DNA from 4 places in the Ralstonia flatus genome. Region 4 is predicted to be linked to each of the others. Evidence: predicted binding sites of a transcription regulator. Region 4 holds the regulator's gene; each other region holds the start of a gene.
What was found. The regulator FNR, encoded in region 4, switches genes on or off when oxygen is low (the NO sensors DNR and NnrR bind a similar motif). The targets are predictions, from matches to a motif close to TTGATNNNNATCAA.
Positions count from the first base shown of each region.

Region 1: R2676_RS18105 (OmpW/AlkL family protein) is a predicted target of FNR. The motif match lies at 1,109-1,122, and genes of this name have one in related genera.
Region 2: R2676_RS16760 (oleate hydratase) is a predicted target of FNR. The motif match lies at 1,689-1,702, and genes of this name have one in related genera.
Region 3: R2676_RS24070 (universal stress protein) is a predicted target of FNR. The motif match lies at 1,793-1,806, and genes of this name have one in related genera.

Region 1 is NZ_CAUDLI010000008.1:74,817-78,145, reverse strand. Features, by position in the region: gene R2676_RS18110 (transposase) at 220-945, opposite strand; gene R2676_RS18105 (OmpW/AlkL family protein) at 1,193-1,867, shown strand; gene R2676_RS18100 (deoxyguanosinetriphosphate triphosphohydrolase) at 2,082-3,248, opposite strand; gene aroB (3-dehydroquinate synthase) at 3,268-3,329, opposite strand, start outside.
Region 2 is NZ_CAUDLI010000007.1:66,610-69,938, forward strand. Features, by position in the region: gene R2676_RS16760 (oleate hydratase) at 1-1,463, opposite strand, end outside; gene ftsH (ATP-dependent zinc metalloprotease FtsH) at 1,842-3,329, shown strand, end outside.
Region 3 is NZ_CAUDLI010000013.1:129,896-133,224, forward strand. Features, by position in the region: gene R2676_RS24055 (mechanosensitive ion channel family protein) at 1-303, opposite strand, end outside; gene R2676_RS24060 (universal stress protein) at 623-1,078, opposite strand; gene R2676_RS24065 (YgaP family membrane protein) at 1,261-1,443, opposite strand; gene R2676_RS24070 (universal stress protein) at 1,886-2,386, shown strand; gene R2676_RS24075 (universal stress protein) at 2,425-3,264, shown strand; partial or broken gene R2676_RS24080 (BON domain-containing protein) at 3,303-3,329, shown strand, end outside.
Region 4 is NZ_CAUDLI010000003.1:62,269-65,597, reverse strand. Features, by position in the region: gene ccoG (cytochrome c oxidase accessory protein CcoG) at 1-461, shown strand, start outside; gene R2676_RS07320 (FixH family protein) at 497-724, shown strand; gene R2676_RS07315 (hypothetical protein) at 721-975, shown strand; gene fnr (fumarate/nitrate reduction transcriptional regulator Fnr) at 997-1,725, opposite strand; gene R2676_RS07305 (sulfite exporter TauE/SafE family protein) at 1,905-2,648, shown strand; gene scpB (SMC-Scp complex subunit ScpB) at 3,135-3,329, shown strand, end outside.

The sequences.
Region 1 (3,329 bases), on a different contig from region 4:
GGCCCTCGCGAAGGTGCGGATGCGGTGGCAGACAGGCAATGGCGCGCCGCACCATGAATGCGGGGTGAAACGAATATAAAAGAGTGGCCCGTAACAGGCAAAATTTTTTAAATGGGGTCGGAACAAATTAATAAATGCACGACATCAGTGCGGGTTTATTAATGGGGACAGATCAAAATCGGTGCGATTGATGCCGTCTGCGTGACGGCGTCGCCGCCGCTATTCGATGCGCGCGCTGTTCTCCATTCCCACTTCTGCGGCGCGACGAGGCGGTCGCCCCTTGGGCAATGGGGCAACCCGACGCCCTCCGGTGCGCGCCAAGGTGGCGAGAAACGCCTCGTTGCCAAGCGGCCAACCGCTGTGCACATGCTGGCGGATCTGCGTCAGCTGGTCTGAACCCAAACCGTCATGCCACAACGTCCGGTATCGCGACTGCCGCTCGAACGGTGTGTTGCCAAGCCGCCAATAGCAATAGTGGTCACTCACCCACGGAATGGATTGGATGCCGACGTGGTGACGATACGAGCTCCATCGATCTTCCTCAGGCGTGCTGACGAGCCCCGCGCGCACCGCGTTGGACTCCACATACAACAGGACCGGCAGCACCCACTCGGCGGGGTCCAATACCGTCGATCGGAAGCGCCCCTCCCACAACGTGCCGCTGCGATCCGCCGCAGCGTTGAAGTAGCGCGTATAGCGCCGCCCCACGGCCTGCAGCGTGCGCGACAGGCTGTCCGCCACCTTGGGTGTTCCCACCAGATGGACATGATTCGGCATCAGCGAAAACCCATGGATGGCGAAGTCATGCTCGCGGGCCGCCATGCGCAGCGTGTCGAGATAGAACGCGTAGTCGTCGTCGCCGCGAAAGACGGTCTGGCGATTGTTGCCGCGCTGCAACACGTGCACCGGGACATCGATTGGACTGAGACGAGGCAGGCGAGCCATGGGAAAAAACGGGGAAGAAAAGCACCATCGTAGCCGGAGCACGCGAATCTGTCCCCAATTTTTATAGCGCAAACGCTTGCATGACGTTGTCGTCGGGCCGCAACGGCGAAGTTTGCGTGCCGTCAAATCGGCGGCCCGATGCGCCATCTGCGACCGGCCCAACTTGATCCCAAGCAAATCGGACAGGCAACTTCCCCGCGAGACTGGCTCCCATCACATCACGAGACAACACGAGAGGGAGCGTTTCATGGCTTTTTACCGCCTAGCCGCAGTCGCCGCAGCCGCCGGCATGTTTGCCGCCGGATTCAGCCCGGCCGCATTTGCGCAGAGCACCGATTTGGCGCCCGCCACCGGCAATTGGATGGTGCGCCTGCGCGCCGTCAACCTGACAGCCGCCAACAAATCCGACGCGGTGCCGGCGCTTGCCATTCCGGCGGATGCCATTCAGATCAACAACAAGGTTCTGCCCGAGCTGGATATCTCGTACTTCTTCACGCCGCACCTTGCGGCCGAGCTGATCCTGACGTACCCGCAGCAGCACGACGTGACCGTCATGCAAAGTGCGCTGGGCGGCCCGACAAAGATCGGCAATTTCCGCCACCTGCCGCCGATTCTGACGATGCAGTATCACTTCACGCCCGAGTCGCGCTTCAAGCCGTACGTGGGTGCGGGCATCAACTACACGCGCATTTCCAATGTGAATCTGCAGGTGCCGGGCGTGGGTCCGCTCGACCTCAGTAAAAACAGCTTCGGCCCGGCGCTGCAGGTCGGCTTCGACTATCGCCTGACCGAACGCCTCTACTTCAACGTCGACCTGAAGAAGACCTGGATCAGCGCCGACGTGAAGATGGCCGGCCAGACCATCAGCAAGGTCAAGGTTGACCCGTGGCTGCTGGGCGTCGGCCTGGGCTATCGCTTTTAAGGGAGGACGATCAGCGAACCGACACTGTCCTGATCGACTTTTACCGACGTGCCGCAGGGGCCGTCGACGGCGGGGGCGCTCGTCGGCGGTGGTTGGCGCGTTCGGCCCGGCATGCGTTGGGGCGGCCGGGCATTTTTTTTGGGCGCTCGGTTTAGATCCGCTGCCTGATGGCCGGGAGCCACGCAAGCGAGTAGCCGACCGGCGGCGCAGTCGCTCAAACGGCATCCACCGCAAAGATGCGGCGATGCTCCTTGATGGCATAGCGATCCGTCATGCCGGCAATGTAATGCGCAATCCAGCGCGGCTGCTCTTCAGGGTTGGCTTTCGCCTGGTATTGCGGCGGCAGCAGACGCGGATCATCCATGAACGCGCCGAACAGGTCGTCGATGATGCGGCGCGCCTTGGCCGCCATGCGCATCACGAGGTAATGCCGATACAGGTTATCGAACAGGAAACGCTTGAGCGCCCGCGCCTCTTCGCGCATCGGCTCGGAGAAGGCAACGAGCGCCGGTGCGGCACGCACATCGTCGATGCATTGCGGCGCAACTTCTGCGATGCCCGCCCGCGTGGTGCCGATCAGGTCGACGATCAGCGCGTTGATGATGCGACGAATAGTTTCGTTGATCAGGCGTCGGCCGCTGACGTCCGGAAATGCCGCCTCGGCTTCGCGCCGATGGATGGCCCACAGCGGCACGTCTTCGAGTTGCTCCAGCGTGATCAGGCCGGAGCGCAGGCCGTCGTCGATATCGTGGTTGTTGTACGCGACCTCATCGGCGAGGTTGGCGAGTTGCGCTTCCAGCGAAGGCTGCTGCCCTTCGAGAAAGCGCCGCCCCAAGTCACCCAGCGTCGCCGCGTTATTGCGCGCGCAATGTTTGAGGATGCCCTCGCGCGTTTCGAACGTCAGGTTCAGCCCGTCGAAACCGCCGTAGCGCTCTTCCAGCCGATCGACCACGAGCAGGCTCTGCAGGTTGTGCTCGAACCCGCCGTACGGCTTCATGCAATCGTTGAGCGCATCCTGCCCGGCATGGCCGAACGGCGTGTGGCCCAGATCATGTGCCAACGAAATCGCTTCAACGAGATCCTCGTTCAGGCGCAGGCTACGCGCGATCGAACGGGCGATCTGCGCGACTTCCAGACTGTGCGTGAGCCGCGTCCGGAACAGGTCACCTTCGTGATTCACGAAGACCTGCGTCTTGTATTCGAGCCGGCGGAACGCGGTGCTGTGGATGATGCGATCGCGGTCACGCTGGAACTCGGTGCGCGACGTGGACGGTGGCTCGGCATGGACGCGGCCGCGCGTCTGCGCCGAATGCGCGGCGTAGGGAGCGAGAGGGCCTTCGAGATCGAACGGCGCGGACGGCACATCAAATCGGTCGTTCATCGGGCCATCTCGTCTTGTCTCAGGCGACGGGCGCCTCGGTCGGCGGTCGCAGCACGGCGTGCTGCAAGGTAGCGCGCAAGT
Region 2 (3,329 bases), on a different contig from region 4:
ACGGTGAACACTACGTCCTGAGGGATCTCAACATACTGCCCAAGCAGCGCGAAGTTCTTCGCTCCGTGCGGGATCACTGGCGGCCGATCCGAAGGCTCGCGGCGCTCAAATTCGCTGGTGATGTACGGCATCATCACCGGGATCACAGTGGTGGTACGACAGACCTCGTCAAGAATGTCCTCGCAATGCAAATGGTGCAGCAGCTCGGTGAGGATTTCCTGGCCGGTTGCCTGGGCCATCGTCTTGTCGATGTAATCGCCCTTGTTGTCCACGAAGAGCCCGTAGCCCCACAGGGTGTACATGTCTTTCGGCTGTCCGGCGAAGTGCGGCGCGTGAGGCACGACGATCGACATCAGCCAACTCGAATCCTTGAACGTCATCAGACCGCCGGTGCCTGGCGCATTGCCGGTAAAGGTCTCAATCCGGTGCACAAGCGCCGGGCTGCGCATCGTCAAGGTGAACGACTCCCACTTGCTTTCGTCGACGTTGCCACAGAACGCATTCGGCCGCCCGAGCCCAGGTTCCTTACGGGCCATGGTCTCCCACAGAGTCCAGGCGCCATCGCGTTTGTCGCGCACCAGTTCCGGTGCATGGTGGTCGTCCCCATAAGACGCGTCGGCGGTCATCGAGCCGATGGTGATGAGCACCAGATCCTCTTGCCGCACGTCATAGGCCATCGGCTGTCCGCCGCGCACCACGCGCAGCAGTCCAATTCGCCGGCCGTCACCGGTTTCAACAAAGTCGACATCCTCCACCTTTGTGCCATATTCGAACACCACACCCTGCTGTTTCAGCCATTGCTCCATCGGCCGCACGATCGCGTCATACTGGTTCAGCGGCGTGCGCCGTACGCCGGCCAACGTGTGGATACGCGGGAACTCCTGCAAGAAGCGCAACATATAGCGTTTGAGTTCGATCGCGCTGTGCCAGTTCTGGAAGGCGAAGGTCGTACGCCACATGGCCCAGAAGTTGGTCTCGAAGAAGTGCGGCGAGAAACAGTCCTCAATGCGAAGCGTATGCAGCAGCCCTTCTGGCGTGGCCAGCAATCGCATGATCTCCAACCGGTCATGGAGGTTGAAACCCAGATCGGCAGCGTCGAGGATACGGCGTTGCCCGTCGATCAGCCGGGCGTGTGAATCCGAGCGCCATTCGGCGTTGAAGGCCCAGGCCTGCTGCTTGACACTGATTTTCGGATCATCCAGCGACGGAATGCTGTCGAGCACGTTCCACAGACAGACATAAGTCTCTTCGGTGAACATGCGACCGCCCCGAGTTACATAGCCTTTGTGCGGATCACCGGAGCCATCGAGCGCACCACCGGCCACCTGCTGTTCCTCCAAGATGTGGATGTTCTCCCCCTTGAAGCCTGCGTCGCGAATCAGCAGCACGGCAGCCGACAATGACGCAATGCCGCTGCCAACCAGGTATGCGCTACGGTGCTCGTTCTTCGTTACCTCAGCCATGGAATCCTCTGATTCTGTGTGGATGCTCAATGAGCAACGCGACTTGGGAATACTTTAGGTGGGTATGCGATCGATACTTTGCGCCAGCGCAAGTTGCTGTTGAGTCTCATGCCGCCGTAATGGATTTGTCATGTTTGCTTTCCGCGACACATCCCCTATCGGCTGGGCACAACCATGGAGAAGCCACGGCGCTTGCGCCCGCGCGCGCGGCCCCAATGTCGCGGGTTGATGAAGGTCAACCTCGGCGATTTCCAAGCGTCAATACTGGGAACGCATACCAATGCGCGGTTGTCCGGCGCCTACCCAGGCCGCCCACCAACCTTCCCAGCATTGGAGACCAGACTCACTTTCAATAAGGTCGACTTGGAGAAGAATCCCATGGAACCGCGACAGCAACAGTTCTCCCTCTGGTACGTGCTCGTGACCATACTGGCCATGCTTGCAATCCAGACGCTCTTCGTGTCGGGGCATGTCGAGACGATCCCATACAGCGATTTCAAGGTCCTACTGAAGGCTGGCAAGCTCAAGGACGTGGCTATTGGTGAGCAGGCTATCAGCGGAACCTTCTCGACAGAAGGTATCGACAATCTCCTTGCCAAGCAGCAGATCGAGGAAATCCGCCGAGAGGCAAAGGGCGACCACGCCTTCTCCACGCTTCGAGTGGCCGATCCTGAGCTGGTGCAGGAGCTCGAAGCGGCAAAGGTGCGCTTCGTCGGGCAGCCCGACAACAAATGGCTGAGCACGATCCTCTCGTGGGTTGTGCCGGCCGTCATCTTTTTCGGTATCTGGAGCTTTCTCATCAAGCGCGTGGGCGGCGCCGCCGGCAGCATGATGGAAATTGGCAAGAGCAAGGCAAAGGTCTACATGCAAAAGGAGACCGGCGTGACTTTTGCCGACGTGGCTGGAATCGACGAAGCCAAGGAGGAGCTGTCGGAGATTGTTAGCTTCCTGAAAGATCCTCAGCGGTACCAGCGCCTGGGCGGAAAAATTCCCAAGGGCGTGCTGCTGGTTGGGGCCCCGGGCACTGGCAAGACCTTATTGGCAAAGGCCGTGGCAGGCGAAGCCGGCGTGCCATTCTTCAGCATGAGCGGCTCCGACTTCGTCGAGATGTTCGTTGGTGTGGGTGCAGCACGGGTCCGCGATCTCTTTAAGCAAGCCGAAACCAAAGCCCCCTGCATCATCTTCATTGATGAGCTTGACGCACTCGGAAAGACGCGAGCACTGAATGCGGTCGGCGGCAACGAGGAGCGCGAACAAACACTGAACCAGCTTCTGGTCGAGATGGACGGTTTTGATAGCAACAAAGGCGTCATCATCATGGCCGCCACAAACCGACCCGAGATACTGGACCCCGCCCTGCTTCGCCCCGGTCGCTTTGACCGCCACGTCGCACTGGACCGGCCTGACCTCAAGGGACGGGAGCAGATTCTCAAAGTTCACGTCAAGGGCGTTGTCCTCGCTCCTGAGGTCGACCTGACTAAACTCGCCGGACGGACCCCGGGGTTCGCAGGTGCCGATCTTGCCAACTTGGTTAACGAAGCCGCGCTCCTTGCCGCGCGCAAGAGCAAGCAAATGGTCGAGATGGCAGATTTCGACGAGGCGCTTGACCGGATCGTCGGCGGCCTGGAAAAAAAGAACCGCGTGATGAATCCGAAGGAGAAGGAAACTATCGCATTCCACGAGGCAGGACATGCCATCGTCGCGGAGCATCGGCCGCTGGCTGACCGTGTCTCCAAAGTTTCCATCATTCCGCGGGGCGTTGCGGCGTTGGGTTACACGCAACAGACCCCAACCGAGGACCGCTACCTGCTCAAGCGCAGCGAACTGCTTGACCGGCTCGATGTCTTGCTCGGTGGCCGTATTGCG
Region 3 (3,329 bases), on a different contig from region 4:
GCCCGCCGCGCCCAGTACGGCAATGATGCTGGCCGTTTCAATGCCCAGCCGGGACAGCGCCCCGACAATGGCGAGAATCCGGATGCCCCAGACGGCGATGTCGCAGAGGATGGGCGTGAGTGTGGCGTCGACGCGGGTCTGGCCGCTGGTCAGCCGGTTGAGCCACCGGCCGATGCGTTTGGAGATCCACCAGCCGAGAAACAGGATGAGCATCGCCGCGCACAGGCTGACGGCGAGGCGGCTGAAGGCGTCCCAGATGAAGTTCAGGCGTTCGGGATGAAGGTGCGAGAGAAAGTCTTCCATGGTCGAGTGTATCTGGGCGGGCAGGATTCTGGAGTGATGCGCTCCGCACGCCTGTCGCAGGCCGCAGTATTGGTGGGCAGGCTCGCGGGCAATGGCCCCAAGCCGATGCATCGACCACTGGGATGAGGATTTGGCTGCGTTTTGGAACCGAAAGTAACAAACGCGCCTTGGTCAAATTGACGCAGAAGGAGGCGGCGTCGGTTTGGACCCGGATGGAAGGGCCGAGTGCACTCAGGTGCGCAAGCGCTTTGAGCAAGACTTTGCCGCCCGCCGATTAGCTCGGACGGGCGGCGTCAGACGATCGGGAAAGGCTGTGGCCTTACTCCTCGACCTCGCTGCGCACCATCAACACCGGCTTGTTGGTCTTGCGCACCACGCCTTCAGCCACGCTGCCGAGCACCAGATGCTTGAGCCCGCGCCGGCCGTGGGTGCCGAGCACGATCAGGTCCGTCGCCGTCTCGTTGGCCTCCGCGACGATCGTTGCGGAGATCTGCCCCGGCGCGATGGATTTTTCGAGCAGCTTGGTCGAATGCTTGACGCCCGCCGCGTCGAGCTTCTTCGAGACCTCGGCAAGCGTGTCGCGGCCGTAGTTGACGACCTGCTTGGCGTAGGCAATCGAGTCCGCGCCGACCATGTCGAAGGTGATGTCGCTGCTATCGGCAACGAAGAGGGCTTCGACCTCCGCGCCCGTCGCCTTGCTGACCACAATGGCCTGGTGCAGCGCGAGGTAGGACGCGTGGCTGCCGTCGATGGCGAGCAGGATTCGCTGATACATGGTGGTCTCCAAGGCGTTGCGCAGTCGGGCACCGCGTGTAAACAGCGTAGACAGCGTGGCGGCGGGGCTGTTGATGCGCGTCAAAGGTCTTGCGTCACCACCTGCAGGACGGCCATGGCCGCGCGCATCCGGGAACATCACGGCTCCGTTGCGGCGCGGCGGCATGCTGGTTTGTCGCCTAGTCAATCCCGCCCAATGCCCAGCACCCAATAGAGCGGGCACATGCGGATCAACCCGGTGGCCAGAGGGATCAACCCCACCCAGCCCACCCATGCGGGAACCTTGTCAAAAAACGCCAGCAGGATCATGGCGAGGCCGATCAAGATGCGGACGGCACGGTCCGCGGTTCCAACATTGGTGAACATGGCAGCGCTCCTGGAAGCGGTGGAAAGACGATTTAGAGAATCAGATTGGGCGGCACATGAAACGGCGGTTCGCTGCAATCGCAGTTCCGTTGCAGCCAGCGTCGCGGTTGCCCGGATCCGGACGATGCGGTGGGAGCAAAATCTCGTCGACCCTCATGCTGAACTCGATGCGCGTAGGTTTTCACTATAAGAACGGGCCGGTGTCAGAAGTTGATCCCGCACAAGGTGCCGTGAGCTTTCTGTGACTGCCTTAGATGGACAGCCGTTAGCGGACGAGTCTATCGAGCGGTGCGCCCGACTCATTGAGGCAGATCAAGTGCCATTGGCGGCCGATCTGGCGAGCCAAACGCTGATGTAAATCAAGGGGCGATCCGCCGGGTGGTCCAACATGGAATTCAGCAACCCCGCATGGGGCAGACGACGGATTCGATGGAGGCACATCATGTACGACAGGATTCTGGTAGCGGTGGACGGCAGCCCTACCGCAGATCGGGCGCTGGACGAGGCTATCCAGCTTGCCCAAAAGCTCGGCTCCGAACTGGTCATCGCGCACATCATCGACAACTCGTATCTGATGTACGACGTCGGCTATGTCGATGTGGGCGCCTTTACCGAAGCGTTGGTCAAACAGGGCAACCAAATCGTGGCCGACGCGCGTGCCAAGGCCGAGAAGGCCGGTGTGCATGTCCACAGCGTGGTGGTCGACGATCCCATCGGAACCTTCGATATCGGCACGGCCATTGAACAGGCTGCCCACAACGTCGGTGCTCAAGCCCTGGTGCTGGGCACGCATGGGCGACGCGGCTTTCGCCGGCTGTTCCTGGGCAGCGTTGCCGAGAGCGTTGTGCGCATGAGCACACTGCCTGTGCTGCTGGTTCGTGCGGTGCCGACAGAAACACGGCGTGCAGCGACAGAACCGCTGAGCAATGCCGTCATCGCCTAGCTCGCGGCCCCTCTCTGACACGACACCGGAATCTGACCATGACCTACACCAGCGTGATGGTGCATCTGGACCGCAGCGAACGCGCCATGCACCGCCTCAACCTTGCGGCCCAGTATGCGCGGGCACACAACGCCAAACTTGTCGGCATCTATGCGAGCTTTGCGCCCAGCGTCAGTTGGTTCTACATGATGGAAAACGCTGCACGTTATCTGGAGGAAGACCGAATCCGGCGCGACAGCATCCGCGATGCCGTGCACGCGCGCTTTCGCCTGGCGACCGAAGGGCTTCCGGTGGAAACCGAGTGGCGCGCAGTGGAGGGCGACCCCGTGGCGCTCGTGCTGCGCGAAGCGCGGGAAGCCGACCTCCTGGTGGTCGGACAACGAAACCACGATGAACCCGACGAATTTGTCGCCGGCGACTTTGTGGAAACGCTGATCCTGGAGTCGGGCCGCCCGGTGCTGGTTGTGCCGTACGCCGGCGATTTCACGACATTGCCCAAGCGCGTTCTGGTGGCCTGGAGCGGTGGTCGCGAATCGGCCCGGGCGTTGCACGACGCCATGCCCATCATGGCAGGCGCGAACGCGCACGTGCTGCAGATCACCAGCACCCAGCCGAAGCACTGGGCCGAAGAAACCACCGTGGGGCAGGTTGCGCGTGCGCTGAACGCGCGCGGCATTCATGCCACGGTGGAAGAGACCGATTGCGCAGATTCCGACACCGCCATCGGCGAGTTGCTGCTCTCGCGAGCGGCCGACTTCAACGCCGACCTGATCGTCATGGGCGCCTACGGGCATAGCCGCCTGCGTGAACTCGTGCTCGGCGGGGTGACGCGCACGCTGCTCAAGACGATGACCGTGCCGGTGCTGATGTCGCACTGACTGAGTCTGGGGGCCGATCGGACATCAGGAGATCACGAATGAAGAACGATATCCAGCTCAAGCAC
Region 4 (3,329 bases):
GGCTCAGCCCGAAAGAGGCGCGCCGGCATCTGTTGCGCCCGCGCGTGCTGATCTACAGCGCGATCATGCTCGCGCTCATCATTGGCTTCATCGTGGCCCTGATGATGCGTCAGCCGCTCAAGGTGGATGTGATCCGCGATCGTGGTGCCCTTGCGCGCGAAGTGGATGGCGGCAAGATCGAGAACGTTTACCGCCTGCAGTTGATGAACGCCTCCGAGCAACCCTTGCGCGTGACCATCACCGCAGAAGGCATGCCGGAACTGGACGTGGAAGGCGGTCGAGGCGAATCGACCACGCTGGAATTGCCGCCTGCCGCCAATCGTCTGGTGCCGGTGCGCGTGCGTCGACCCGCTGACGACGCAACGCCTGGTTCGCACAAGATCCATTTCGTCATTCAGGCAGATCACGGCAATGGCAGCCTCGTGCTGCGCGAGCCGTCAAGCTTCATTGTGCCGCGCTAGCGTGGCACGAGCGGCATCTCCAACAGGAGGCAACGATGCACGCAACGCAAACTTCAGCACCCGCACGCCCCTGGTGGCGTGAGCCCTGGCCGTGGCTCCTGATGGCCGGACCGTTCGTCGCCATCATCGGCTGTGGCGTGACGATCTGGCTGGCGGCTTCGCATCCGGATGCCGTCATTCACGATAACGTTGTGCGGCGCGGTTTGGTCGTCGAGAAGCCGGCTGCGGCGCCCGCGCATGCCATGCCCGCGGAGGCCCGATGAAGCGTCGACTGCTGATGTGGATTCTGTGGCCGGCATTTCTGTCGGCCGCGCTGGCTGAGCTTGTGGTCTTCGCTGTGGTAGACCCTGCCGATCTGCGTTTTTTCGGCGAGCAGATCACGGTGTCGGCCCAGGCGGTCTACACCGTGTCGTTCTTTGTGTTCTGGTTGCTGTGCGGATTGTCGAGCGCGCTGACGCTCTATGTATCGCCAGGTATCGGCAAACTGGAAGCGCACGAACACCCGCTCGTGTGAGCGGGCGCCATGGACGGTAACTCAGGCGGCCTGACCGCTCATCACCTGGCGCAGGCCGGCCAGGTCGATGAGCTTGACGTGGCGTTGGCGGATCTGAATGAGGCCCGCTTCGGCAAAGCGCGAAAACAGGCGGCTGACCGTTTCGAGTTTCAGACCCAGATAGCTGCCCAGTTCTTCGCGGCTCATGCGCAGTACGAATTCGGTCGAGGAATATCCGCGCTGCGCCGAACGCTTGGAAAGATTGAGCAGGAAAGCCGCGAGACGTTCTTCTGCGCGCATGGACCCGAGCGTGAGCAGCATCAGGTGATCCTGCGAGATTTCCTTGCTCATGATGCGCAGGAACTGATGCTGCAGCGAAGGCAGTCGGCGCGAAAGCTGTTGCAGCTCGTCGTAACGCACCACGCAGACTTCGGTATCTTCCAGCGCAGTCGCGTCCGACACATGGCGCATGTCGCCAATGCCATCGAGCCCGACGATTTCACCCGGCAGGTGGAATCCCGTGATCTGGTGACGGCCGTCTTCAAGCGTCAGATGGGTTTTGAGCGTGCCGAAACGAATGCCGTACACGGCTTCAAGCGGCTCGCCCAAAGCATAGAGCGATTGCCCCTTCTTAATACGGATGCGCTCGCCGACCAAATCGTCCATCTTGCGCACGTCGTCGGAATTCATCCCCACCGGAAGGCAGATTTGCCCGAGTACACAGGTGGAGCAGCGCGAGGCTTGGTCAGTAAGTGCGATTCGAGTGAGCACGGGCGGGGCGACTGGATTTCCAGAAAGTGAAATGAGTAATTCTTGTGGTGCAACTCAACTTATTATAGCGGCGACCTTCTTGCCGTCGGACATTTCCGATGCGGCAAAACGCGTCAATTACGCTGAGTTCGCCACAGCAAAACGAAAACCTTAGCCCATATCAAAAGAGCGTCAAAAAGATGAGTGCCGCGGCGCTTCTGAGTGTTTTTCTAATTGCACTGCTTGGTGGTGTGCATTGTCTGGCGATGTGCAGCGGTATCGCGCTGGCGGCGGAACGCGGGACCGTGCCGGTGCGAATTGTGTCGCGTCGCCGGCTGTGGTTCGAGCAGGTCGTCATGCATGCGGGGCGACTGACCACGTATGCGTTGCTCGGCGCCATCATGGGAGCGATGGGCGCGACCATCTGGCGCCAGCAGTGGCTACCGATCCAGCGCGGCTTGTTTGCCTTTGCCAGCGCTTTGTTACTTGCCTACGGGGTTCTGCTGCTCGTGCGTTCCGCCTCCGATACGTGGCGCAGCGTGTGGATTGAGCGGCTGCTTGGTCGCGTCGCCGGCGCGCTGTCTCGGGTGGCGGCCACGCTAGGCGGCGGGCTGCAACGTCGGCCGCCGTTGCTGCGCCGGTATATCACCGGATTGGCCTGGGGCCTGGTGCCGTGCGGCATGGTCTACGGCGCATTGGCCGTGGCGTTGTTGGCAGGCAACGGCCCCTCCGGGGCGGTCGTCATGCTCGCCTTTGGTGCCGGTACGCTGCCCAATCTATTGATGATGTCCGGTCTGGCCGGCTGGCTGCGCGGCCTGTCGCGACAGCGGTGGGCACGCGGCGCGGCGGGCGTCGCTATCGCCGTGTTCGGGATCTGGGGCCTGGTGCACGCGATCTGGCTGCCGGAGATGCTCAACGCACACGGCTTCTGTCTCGTACTGTAGGCGTTTAAAGCACGCGAAAATCGCCATCCTGCCTGGGACGGGCGGCTAGGACATCTTCCCGGTTGCGGCGCCGCGGGAAATTGCCCTACAATCGACAACAATTCGATTCGCCACCCGCGCACATTAACAATCCCAAGCGCGGCGCCAAGCGATGCCATCCAGCGGTAAAGTCACCCTGGACAGTCGATTCGGGCGGGCTGCCATTCTTCGTTGACAGTCGTCCGGCGCAGTATCCGTCCCCATGGCGGCGGAAGAAATTGCCCTTGTGGTGCCTGACCGGCACCGGATCAACTCGCTCCTCCGGCCCTACTTTGCGGGCATAGCCACTGCGTTTCGGTGCAAGGCCCAATTGAATAATTGGCCTTCGCGCGCCAGGCCCGGGTGGGCAACAGCATTCAGAAATGCCGCGTGCTTCGCGGTGGGACGACAAACCTCAAGCGTGACGGCGACTTGCCGCGCGCGAGCAATGACGAGCCGCTCAACCCGATGAATACCCAAGAGGCGAAGATCGTCCTCGAGACCGCGCTGATCTGCGCGCAGGACCCGTTGCGAGTCAATGACTTGCGCAAGCTGTTCGACGAAGATGTTTCCGCAGACACCATCCGTGTGCTGCTCGAAGAGCTGCGCCAGGACTGGCTCAATCGCGGTGTCGAACTGGTTGCGCTGGCCTCCGGCTGGCGT